3 regions of the Pseudarthrobacter sp. AG30 genome follow, and region 3 is predicted to be linked to each of the others. Evidence: riboswitches for the same ligand, from Rfam matches in the RefSeq annotation. Region 3 holds a riboswitch; each other region holds the start of a gene.
The links. A riboswitch is a leader RNA that binds a small molecule or an ion and turns the genes downstream of it on or off. The one in region 3 is predicted to bind S-adenosylmethionine.

Region 1: it holds a riboswitch for S-adenosylmethionine, as region 3 does, so the genes downstream of both, DC347_RS07660 (bifunctional o-acetylhomoserine/o-acetylserine sulfhydrylase) here and DC347_RS11380 (DUF1737 domain-containing protein) in region 3, are expected to answer to the same signal.
Region 2: it holds a riboswitch for S-adenosylmethionine, as region 3 does, so the genes downstream of both, DC347_RS13820 (cobalamin-independent methionine synthase II family protein) here and DC347_RS11380 (DUF1737 domain-containing protein) in region 3, are expected to answer to the same signal.

What each region holds. Positions count from the first base shown of each region.
Region 1 covers NZ_QEHL01000006.1:170,187-173,456, forward strand. The annotation lists gene DC347_RS07660 (bifunctional o-acetylhomoserine/o-acetylserine sulfhydrylase) at 86-1,411, opposite strand; SAM riboswitch class IV at 1,455-1,569, opposite strand; gene DC347_RS21800 (S8 family serine peptidase) at 1,839-3,270, shown strand, end outside.
Region 2 covers NZ_QEHL01000016.1:67,496-70,765, forward strand. The annotation lists gene DC347_RS13815 (uracil-DNA glycosylase) at 1-123, opposite strand, end outside; gene DC347_RS13820 (cobalamin-independent methionine synthase II family protein) at 335-1,543, opposite strand; SAM riboswitch class I at 1,556-1,660, opposite strand; gene DC347_RS13825 (M14 family zinc carboxypeptidase) at 1,882-2,937, shown strand; gene DC347_RS13830 (adenylosuccinate synthase) at 3,167-3,270, shown strand, end outside.
Region 3 covers NZ_QEHL01000012.1:142,638-145,907, reverse strand. The annotation lists gene opgC (OpgC domain-containing protein) at 1-1,703, opposite strand, end outside; SAM riboswitch class IV at 1,880-1,994, shown strand; gene DC347_RS11380 (DUF1737 domain-containing protein) at 2,008-2,271, shown strand; gene DC347_RS11375 (rhodanese-like domain-containing protein) at 2,268-2,678, shown strand; gene DC347_RS11370 (O-succinylhomoserine sulfhydrylase) at 2,679-3,270, shown strand, end outside.

The DNA of each region.
Region 1 (3,270 bases), on a different contig from region 3:
GAAACACCCCCCGGTCCAGGCCAAGAGTGTGACTGGTTGTGACTTCCCGGCGCTGCCGGCCGGCAGCGCCCCGGCGTGCCGGCGGTCAGGCGTCGGCGCCGCCCTTGGCCGCGCGGAAACCGGCCTCCAGGTCGGCCAGGATGTCGTCGATGTGCTCCAAGCCAACCGACAAGCGGACCAGCCCCGGATTGACGCCGGCCACCACCTGCTGCTCGGGCGAGAGCTGGCTGTGGGTGGTCGACGCCGGGTGGATGACAAGCGAACGGACGTCGCCGATGTTGGCCACGTGCGAGTGCAGTTCCAGGGCGTCGACGAAGCGCTTGCCCGCCTCCGCGCCCCCGGCCAGGTTGAAAGCGACGACGGCGCCGGTCCCCTTGGGCCCGTACTTGCGGCCCCGTTCGTACCAGGGGCTGGACGGCAGCCCCGCGTAGGCGACCGATTCGACGTCGTCCCTTCCCTCCAGCCAGCGCGCCACCTCCGTGGCGTTGGAAACGTGCCGTTCCACCCGCAGGCTCAGCGTTTCCAGGCCCTGCGAAATCAGGAAGGCGTTGAAGGGCGAAACCGCCGAGCCAAGGTCGCGCAGCAACTGGACACGGGCTTTGAGGATGTAGGAAAGGTTGGCGCCCAGTGCGCCGCCCTCGCCAAGGTCCCGGGCGTAGACCAGCCCGTTGTAGGTGGGATCCGGGGTGTTGAAACCGGGGAACCGGCCGGGGTCCTTGCCGAAATCGAACTTGCCGGAGTCGACGATGACGCCGGCAATCGCCGAGCCATGACCGCCCAGGTACTTGGTGGCGGAGTGGATCACGATGTCCGCACCCCACTCCAGCGGCCGGATCAGGTAGGGCGTGGACAGGGTGTTGTCCACGATCAGGGGAACGCCGGCGTCGTGGGCCACCTGGGAGATGCCTTCGATGTCCAAGACGTCCTGGCGCGGGTTGGATACCACCTCGCCAAAGAACAGTTTGGTGTTGGGCTGAACGGCATTCCGCCACTGATCCAGGTTGTCCGGATCTTCCACGAAGGTGACCGTGATGCCGAACTTCTTCAGGGTGTGGGCGAACAGGTTGTAGGTGCCGCCGTACAGGCTGGGGCTGGCCACGATGTGGTCCCCGGCCTCGGCGATATTCAGGACGGCGAAGGTTTCCGCGGCCTGCCCCGAGCTCAGCAGCAAAGCGGCCAGGCCACCTTCGAGGCTGGCGATCCGCTGCTCCACCGCGTCCTGGGTGGGGTTGCCGATGCGGGTGTAGATCGGCGCCAGTTCGGCCAGCGCAAAACGGTTGGCTGCGCTCTCGGCGCTCGGGAACACGAAGGACGTGGTCTGGTAGATGGGAAGGGCGCGGGCCCCGGTGGCGCTGTCAGGCTCCTGGCCTGCATGGATCTGGCGGGTTTCGAAGGACCATCCGTTGGACATCTCAGTCTCCTATGACATGGGCCCGGCATGCTGGGAGCACCACGGGCCGCGCTTGCTTCCGGCAATTGCCGGACAGCCTGGTCCTCACCCGGGGCACCCCACCGCGGATGGAGGGTTGCCGGCCAGCGAGCCGGGGCTTAACGCTGGCACTCATGACCTGCGCCCAGTGTAGGAACATCACTCCGGCCGGGACAGCATTGTGACGAACATGGTCTTGCCGCTGTGTGCGGGCCGTGGGGGTCTCAGCCGACGGGCGGGGGACGGATCCGGGCGCGATGGCAGTCCGATGTGGAGGTTTTCCAAGGTTCCACAAATAATGCGAAGGATCGCCCGAGGTTTGGCCGCCAGCCGTCCTGGCCCGGATACCGTGGAAGCCGGACGACGTTATCCCGTCGCCCCCAACCACGCACAAAGGAATTCGATTCCGTTGCCCCAGTCTTTGCGCCTGGCCCTTGCCGCCGCACTGTTGTCCGCCGTCGCCTTCTGCTCAAGCGGTACACCAGTGCAAGCCTCGGCGCCGCCAGCGGCAGCCACCGCGCCCGCCGCCGCTCCCTCGTCCGCTCCCGACAGCCCCAATGGCCGCTACCTGGTCCAGTTCCCGGCGGGAACTGACGTCCCAACGGCGGCGCGCGACCTTCGTTCCCAGGGGGTCGCCGTCGACCACACGTTCAGCAAGGCCCTGCACGGAGCGGCGATCAAAGCCACGGCGGCGCAAGCCGCCGCACTGCTGCGGTCCGGCAAGGCAACAGCCGTGGAACCCGATGCGGTATCGACGATTTCCGCCACGGAAAAACCCGCGCCCTGGGGTCTTGACCGGCTGGACCAGCAGGCGTTGCCACTGTCCGGCGCCTACACGTATGACGCTTCCGGCCTCGGTGTCCGCGCCTATGTGGTTGACACCGGAGTTCTCCCCTCGAACGTGGATTTCGGCGGACGGGTTGCCGCGGGATGGACGGCACTTTCCGACGGCGGCGGGACAAGTGACTGCAACGGACACGGCACCCACGTTTCGGGGATCATCGCCGGAACCGTCTACGGCGTGGCCAAATCCGCCACGATCGTGCCCGTGCGGACCTTGGCCTGCGACGGGTCCGGCTACTACTCGGACATCATCGCCGGACTCGACTGGATTGCCGGGGACCATGCCGCAGGAACTCCGGCCGTGGTGAACATGAGCCTTGGCGGACCGGTCAGCAGCCTCCTTGACACCGCAGTCCAGAATGTCGTCGACGATGGAATTTCCGTCGTCGTCGCGGCCGGGAATTCGGCCACGGATGCCTGCACGTCCTCGCCCGCCCGGGTCCCGTCCGCCTTGACGGTGGCCGCGAGCGACTCCTCGGACCACCAGGCCTCGTTCTCCAACTACGGCCAGTGCGTGGACCTTTACGCCCCGGGGGTGGGCGTTACCTCCACCTGGAACACGTCGTCGACGGCCACGGCATCGCTGAGCGGGACCTCCATGGCCTCACCGCACGTTGCCGGCACGGCAGCCCTCATCCTCTCCCGGCACCCGCTCTTCACGCCTGCGCAGGTCACGGACACCGTCCTGTCGACGGCTGTTCCGGGAACCATCGCCGGTGCCGGCGCCGGAACGCCAAACAAACTGCTGCACGTGCCTGCCAGCCCGCGCCTGCCGGGGGCATTCTCGTCGCAGGCGCCCTTCCGGCAGCTGGACACCCGCTACGGCACCGGCGGAGCCAGCGGCCCCGTCGCACCCGGAGCCACCATCCGCGTCTCCGTCACCGGCCACGGCGGCATCCCCACCACCGGAGTCTCCGCCGTCGCCGTCAACGTCACCGCCACCTCACCCACCAGCTTCGGCAACATCACCGTCCACGCCGGCGGCACCCCCACCCCCG
Region 2 (3,270 bases), on a different contig from region 3:
CACCACGGTTCCGGGCTTCGCTTCCTGCAGGGAATCGCACAGCTCGTTGACAGCGGCAACGCTGGGCTCGTAACGGCGGCTCATGAGCTGTTCGTGGAATGTTTCGGGGGCCAGTGCGGTCATGAAGGGCTGGTTCTCCTGCGGGGATTGATGTTGCGTCCACCGCCGAAAATGGGCGCACGGTGGCGCAGCTCATCAACGGTGGTTAGTTGGGGTGGGCCGATTCCGGGTCGGCCTTTGCCAGTTTACCAAGCCCGGAGAAACGAAACGCCGGTCCAGCGCACCTCATTCATGGCGCAGTGGACCGGCGGTCATTCCCGGAAGGGGCGGATAACTACCAGAGGCGCCCGGTGGCGCGGCGGGCGCCCTCGCCAAGAGCCTCCAGCTTGGCGAATGCGATCTGCGGATGCACCCGGCCGCCCAGGCCGCAGTCGGTGGACGCGATGACGTTCTCGCGTCCCACCAGCTTGGCGAAGCGGACAATCCGGTCCGCCACCAGGTCCGGGTGCTCCACCACATTGGTGGCGTGGGAGACGACGCCGGGGATGATCACTTTGCCCTCAGGAAGGGCGGTGTCCTCCCAGACACGCCATTCGTGCTCGTGGCGGACATTGGCCGCCTCGAAGGAGTACGCGCCGGCGTTGACCTGCAGCACTGAGCCGATGATGTCGGCGAATGGGATGTCCGTAGTGTGCGGACCATGCCAGGAGCCCCAGCAAACGTGCAGCCGGACCTGTTCCTGCGGAAGGTCCCGCAAGGCCCAGTTGGTGGCCTCGACGCGCAGCTGGATGAACTTCAGGTAGTCCTCCAGGGACGGCTCAGGGTTGATCTGGTCCCAGCTCTCGGCCAGGGACGGATCGTCGAGCTGGACCGTCAGGCCGGCGTCGATGATGGCTTTGTATTCCTCGCGCATCGCATCGGCGCATGCGTAGACGAGTTCCTCATCGTTCTTGTAGTACTCATTGGCGACGCGGGCGCAGGAACCGGGGGAGAGGGACGCCACGAACCCCTCGCTGAGGCCTGCCGCGGCGAGCCCGGTCTTCAGGTTCTTGATGTCCGAGGCCACCAGGTCATGGCCGGTATATGTCAGGGGCCCGGCGATCTTGGGTTGGGACACGCTCTTCCGGTGCGCCAGGATCCCGGAGGAGGGATCGTTGTACGCCTCGTTGAACGCCTGCCGGTCCCGCCGGTCGGGGAAGGACGTCAGGACAACGTTTCCGGGCGAGGACCGCCGGACTTCGGCTTCGGCCCACCGGTCCACGGTGGTCGGCTCCAGGCCGCCGAGCCGGGCGAAGGAGTAGTTCCACCAGGCCCCGTAGTCCACGGAGTTGGACATCGTATGCCCGTACTCGCCGTCGTTGGGGATATCGATGCCCAGGTCCTTCTGGCGCTGGACCACGCCCACAACGGAGTCTTCCAGGAGCTCCAGGAACGCCGGGGTGATCCCGTCGGATTCCTTTGCGGTGTTGGCTGCGATGAGTTCATCGGTGCGAGGCAGAGACCCGGCGTGGGTGGCGCGAATATGGTCGGTGTTGAGGGGCATGCTGGAATCTTCCTTCCATCGGTCCTGGCAGTAGCACCTTCGGCCGGCAGCTTTCCTGCCGGACCGTGGTTGCTGCGGCGTCATTGAGCCAGGTCTCTCAGCCGCTCCGGATGGTCCACTCTTACCTAAATCCATGAACCGCCTGTGGGCAAATGCGGTTCAGAATACGGCGGATCGGTGTTGGGCGGTGGCGCTCCCCGGCAATAGCCCAACCCGTTCCCAGGTTTTGTCCAGTCTATTGACAGCTTTCGTCAAGCTTGGTTGGCTGTTTGTCACGGGCCGTAATGGGGAACATGGCGGCTGAACGCACCCGATGCACTCGAAAGAGGTAACGCACTGTGACGAAATCTTTGAGGACCCTTGCCGTATCCGGCGCGCTGGCGCTGGCCGTCTTCGCCGGGTCCGGCCCGGTGGCCCACGCAGTTGGCGAAGGCCCGAACTACGGCGGCAACGGCCAGATCACCACCAGCAAGCTGGCTACGTACAGTCAGATGGTCTCCTTCCTGAAGGACCAGGACGCCAAGCAACCGGCCATGGAGCTGGAAGTGATCGGCCAGACGGTCAAGGGCCGCGATATCCACCTGGTCAAATACATCTCTGACCCGGCCAAGCCCACCATCCTCTACCTGACCCAGCAGCATGGCAACGAACAGCTCACCACCGAGGGCGCCATGGAGTTCATCAAGCACCTGGGCACGGGCAAGTCGTCCGGCATCCTGGACGGCGTCAATATCCTGATCGTGCCCATGCTCAATGCCGACGGCGCCATGGGGGACGTAAACTTCCCGCTGGACAACTACCTCGCCAAAGGCGACCGCCACCTGACGCGTTACAACGCGGAGGGCGTGGACCTGAACCGGGACCACGTGGCCAAGGTCCAGCCGGAGACCCAGGCGCTGCACAGCAACGTGATGCGCAAGTACCGCGTCGATTACATGATCGACCTGCACCACCAGGGCACCCGCGCTGAACGCGACGGCAAGCTGGTGTCCGGGTCAATCCTGTACCCCACCACCCCGAACGCCGATCCCGCCGTCGTCGAGAAATCCAAGCGGCTCGGCGCCGTGGTCTTCAACAACGTGGACTCCACCGGCTGGGGCCACCTGGGCAAGTACCAGGGCGGCAGTGCGGAGACTATCAGCCGCAACGGCATCTCCGTGGAATACGGAATTGCCACCCTGCTTTTCGAGATGCGCGGCATGTCCGACCACTACCTGGACGGCTACGCGCTGGGGCAGCGGAGCAACGGCTACCTGATCAAGCAGACGGTCACCACCCTGACCTCCACCGCCGCGGCGATCGCGGACGGTTCCATTGCCGACGCCGACACCTCCTTCTGGGACACTCTCGCCGAACAGACGTCCCGGCCGGCCGGGGAAGCCGAGGACGAGTAAGAGACCAGGCCCGCCGCAGTCCCTTGCGGGGCCGCGGCGGGCCCATCGAGTGGACAAAGTGCCTGATCCGCTAAACTTGGGTGGTAAGAGCCCCGGAACTCTTGCATCGCTGAGCCGCCCCGCGGTCCGGCGACGGCCGGTCTGTTCGGGGCATTCTCATGAACGGCGCTGCGCAGGTCCGCTCCCCGCGGCCGGACCCGGGCAGCCCGAACGAATGGGGGAGGATCCCATGCCAGCAATTGTGATCGTAGGAGCCCAGTGGGGCGACGAAGGAAAAGGCAAGGCCACCGACCTTCTGGGCGGCCGTGTTGACTACGTCGTCAAGCCCAACGG
Region 3 (3,270 bases):
AACAGCGACGACATCCCGGCGTAGAGGTCGTACGTCCGGCCGGCACCGTTATGCCCGGCCCCGCCGGTCCCCTGGTCCACGAACGTGGTCAAGGCCTCGGTGTGGAAGAACGGAAGCTGCGCGATGAGGAAGACGCCGATCAGCACCGACAGCGCGGTCACATAGAGCTTCCCCGCCCGGCGGGAGGTGAGGTCCACAACCTTGCCGAAGTCTTCCCTGGCCTTCGGCCCGTAGACCATGCCCACCACCAGGCCGGAGAACAGCACGAAGAGTTCGGCACCCGATACGAAGCCCACGGCCTCCTGGGTGAGCAGCTGGAACAGCGAGACCAGGCCCAGGTGGTTGACCACCACGAAGACAATGGCCATCCCGCGCAGCAGATCCACGCGCGAGTCCCTGTTTCCCGGCTCCTGGTAGCTCCATGCGGTGGCGGCGTTGACCCGGCGGGGAATCTGCCACAGCGCCGCCAGGAGGATGGCCATCGCCACGGCCACGGTCCAGACCGCAGCCCCGGACAGGGTGTTGGCCCGGACATACGATCCGTCCGCGGCCACATCGGTGACCGGCCCGGTGACCACGGCAGAGGACTTCAGCCGGTCCAGCGCAGCTTTGGCGATGGCGGGATTTCCGGTGAGCAGCCAGTCGATGCTGGCCACGCCGGTATCCCTGGTGCTGGTGCGCTCGTCCCACACCACCGCCGCCGTCCTGGCGAAAGCCGGCGAGGTGGCGGTACCCACCACCTGGTCCCACCAGGCCGTCTTGATATCCGCCTCCGGCGGTCCGCCCGCGGCAGGGCTGTAGAACGCCGACGTCTGGAGCAGTAGCGGCTTCCTGCGGACCTCCGCGTAGGCACTGTAGAAGTTCTCGCTGCCCGCGCCGGTCAGCATCTCCTGGAGTTCACCGGCACGCGGCACGGTGTTAACGGCAGCGGCGCCGGCAGTGTCGTCATGGTAGGCAGTCAGGCCCACCCAGTCCACGGCGTCGTCCCCCGGATAGTAGGGGGCGTAGGCGGCGTCGGAGCCGTTCCAGGCGCCGTCGCCGTTGGTGTCCAGGAGGGCGAAGCCGTCACTTCCAGGCTGCGGGGCATTCCTGCTCCGGTCAAAGGGGTAGTCCTTGCCCAGGTACGGCGCCCAGACCATGGCGGCCCGGCCGCCGTCGTCCTTTTTGACCGCTGCCGCGACCGCCTTGAAGGCCTCCCGGTAGGCGGCCGGCTGCTGCCCCCAGGCCACCCAGCTCGAGTTCATGTCCGGCGCAAACCGGATCAACAGCCGGCCCTTGAACCCGGAGGCCAGGTCGCGGACCTTGCCGGCGAAGGCTTCCGCTTCGGAGGCGCCGATCTGGTCCAGCGGCACCGTGGGCTTCACGGTGAGCATGGCGTGGGCGCCCTTGGCCGAGGCCTGCTGCAGGAACCCCTCGATGTTGTTCCGGTCCGAGTCGCGGAACGGCAGGCCGATGTCGTGGCCAAACACGGCCGGGCTCGCACCCAGCCGGTCGGAGAATCCAGCGGCGGTATCCTCGCCCCATTCAAGGACGGCACCCAGCCACGGCTTGCCTTGGTCCGGTTCCGCGGAGGCCGCCTGCGCAGCACCGGCGGGCGCCAGCAGCGCCAGGAGCACGACGACGGCGGCGGCCAGGAACGCCCCGGGGGAACGGTGACGGGCACGACGACGGCCGGCCTGGTGGTGCGATGTTGCTGCTCGCATGCTGGCAAGACCCCCCGGTACTCCCACTGTGACGGCAGGGCGGCGCCCCCGGTAGAAACTTTATCGGCCCGGCCGCCTTGCCGCGTTCCCGTGACGCGGTGGTCGCGGGCTCTCAATTACGGAACATGACGACGGCGGCCGTGCGGCTTGGCGGCGCAGGTGTTACGTTTTTGGGGAGTAATGAGTACCGGTGTTAAGCCCTGACTGGCCGGTCGGCAACCCTCCTCTCGCGGCGGGGTGCCTCAGGTGAATACTTGGCATATCGACCGATTCGAGCTGCAAGCGTGAAAGAAGGAGATCCGTCGTGTCTGACGCACCCGCCCCTGACGAAAAATTGTCCTACCGCCTGATTACGGGCCCGGACGACCGCTCCTTTTGTGAGCGGATCTCGGCTGCGCTTGCGGACGGTTACGTCCTGCACGGCAGCCCGGCGGCCACTTTCAACGGCAGCAGCGTCATCGTGGCCCAGGCCGTTGTCCTCCCGGCCGCCATCGCGTCGGCTGACGCCGCGGTGGCCACGGCTGTTGACGACCTGGAAGGCGAGTTCGACGGCGAGGGCCACGCATGAGCTACGCGGGAGACCTGACGCCGCAGGAAGCGTGGGCCAAGCTGGAGCAGGGCGCCATCCTGGTGGACGTCCGCACCGAGGGCGAATGGGCCCACATTGGCATTCCGGATACCAAGGCAACGGACAACGATCCGCTCTTCATCCAGTGGACCTTCCCCGGCGGCATCCCCAACCCCGATTTCGTGAAGGACCTCAAGGAGCAGGCGCCTGAGGACCCGGGCGCTGAGCTCGTGTTCCTTTGCCGTTCGGGCCAGCGATCCATCGCCGCGGCCGTGGCGGCCACCCAGGCCGGCTTCACTTCCTACAACGTCCTGGAGGGCTTCGAGGGGGAACCTGACCGCTACGGCGAACGGACCGTCAACGGCTGGAAGAACCGCGGCCTGCCCACCAACCTCGGAAAGAACTAAGTGACTTTCAATCAAGATGCCCCCGGCTGGAGCCCCGACACCCAGGCTGTCCGCGGCGGGCTGGACCGCACCAACTTCCAGGAAACCTCAGAGGCCGTCTTCCTGAATTCCGGGTTCGTCTACGAATCCGCGGCCGCGGCCGAACGCGCCTTCACCGGCGAGGACGAGCGCTTTGTGTACTCGCGCTACGGCAACCCGTCCGTGGCCACCTTCCAGGAACGGCTCAGGCTGCTGGAAGGCACCGAGGCCTGCTTCGCGACGGCGTCGGGCATGTCCGCGGTGTTCACGGCCCTGGGCGCGCTCCTTGCAGCCGGTGACCGCGTGGTGGCCGCCCGCTCACTGTTCGGGTCATGCTTCGTGATCCTGAACGAGATCCTGCCGCGGTGGGGAGTGGAAACGGTCTTCGTCGATGGCCCGGACCTGGACCAGTGGCGCGAGGCCCTGTCCAAGCCCACCACCGCCGTCTTCTTCGAATCCCCGTCCAACCCGATGCAGGAAATCGTGGACATCGCCGCGGTGAGCGAACTTGCCCATGCCGCCGGCGCCACGGTAGTTGCGGACAATGTCTTCGCCACTCCCCTGCTGCAGCGCT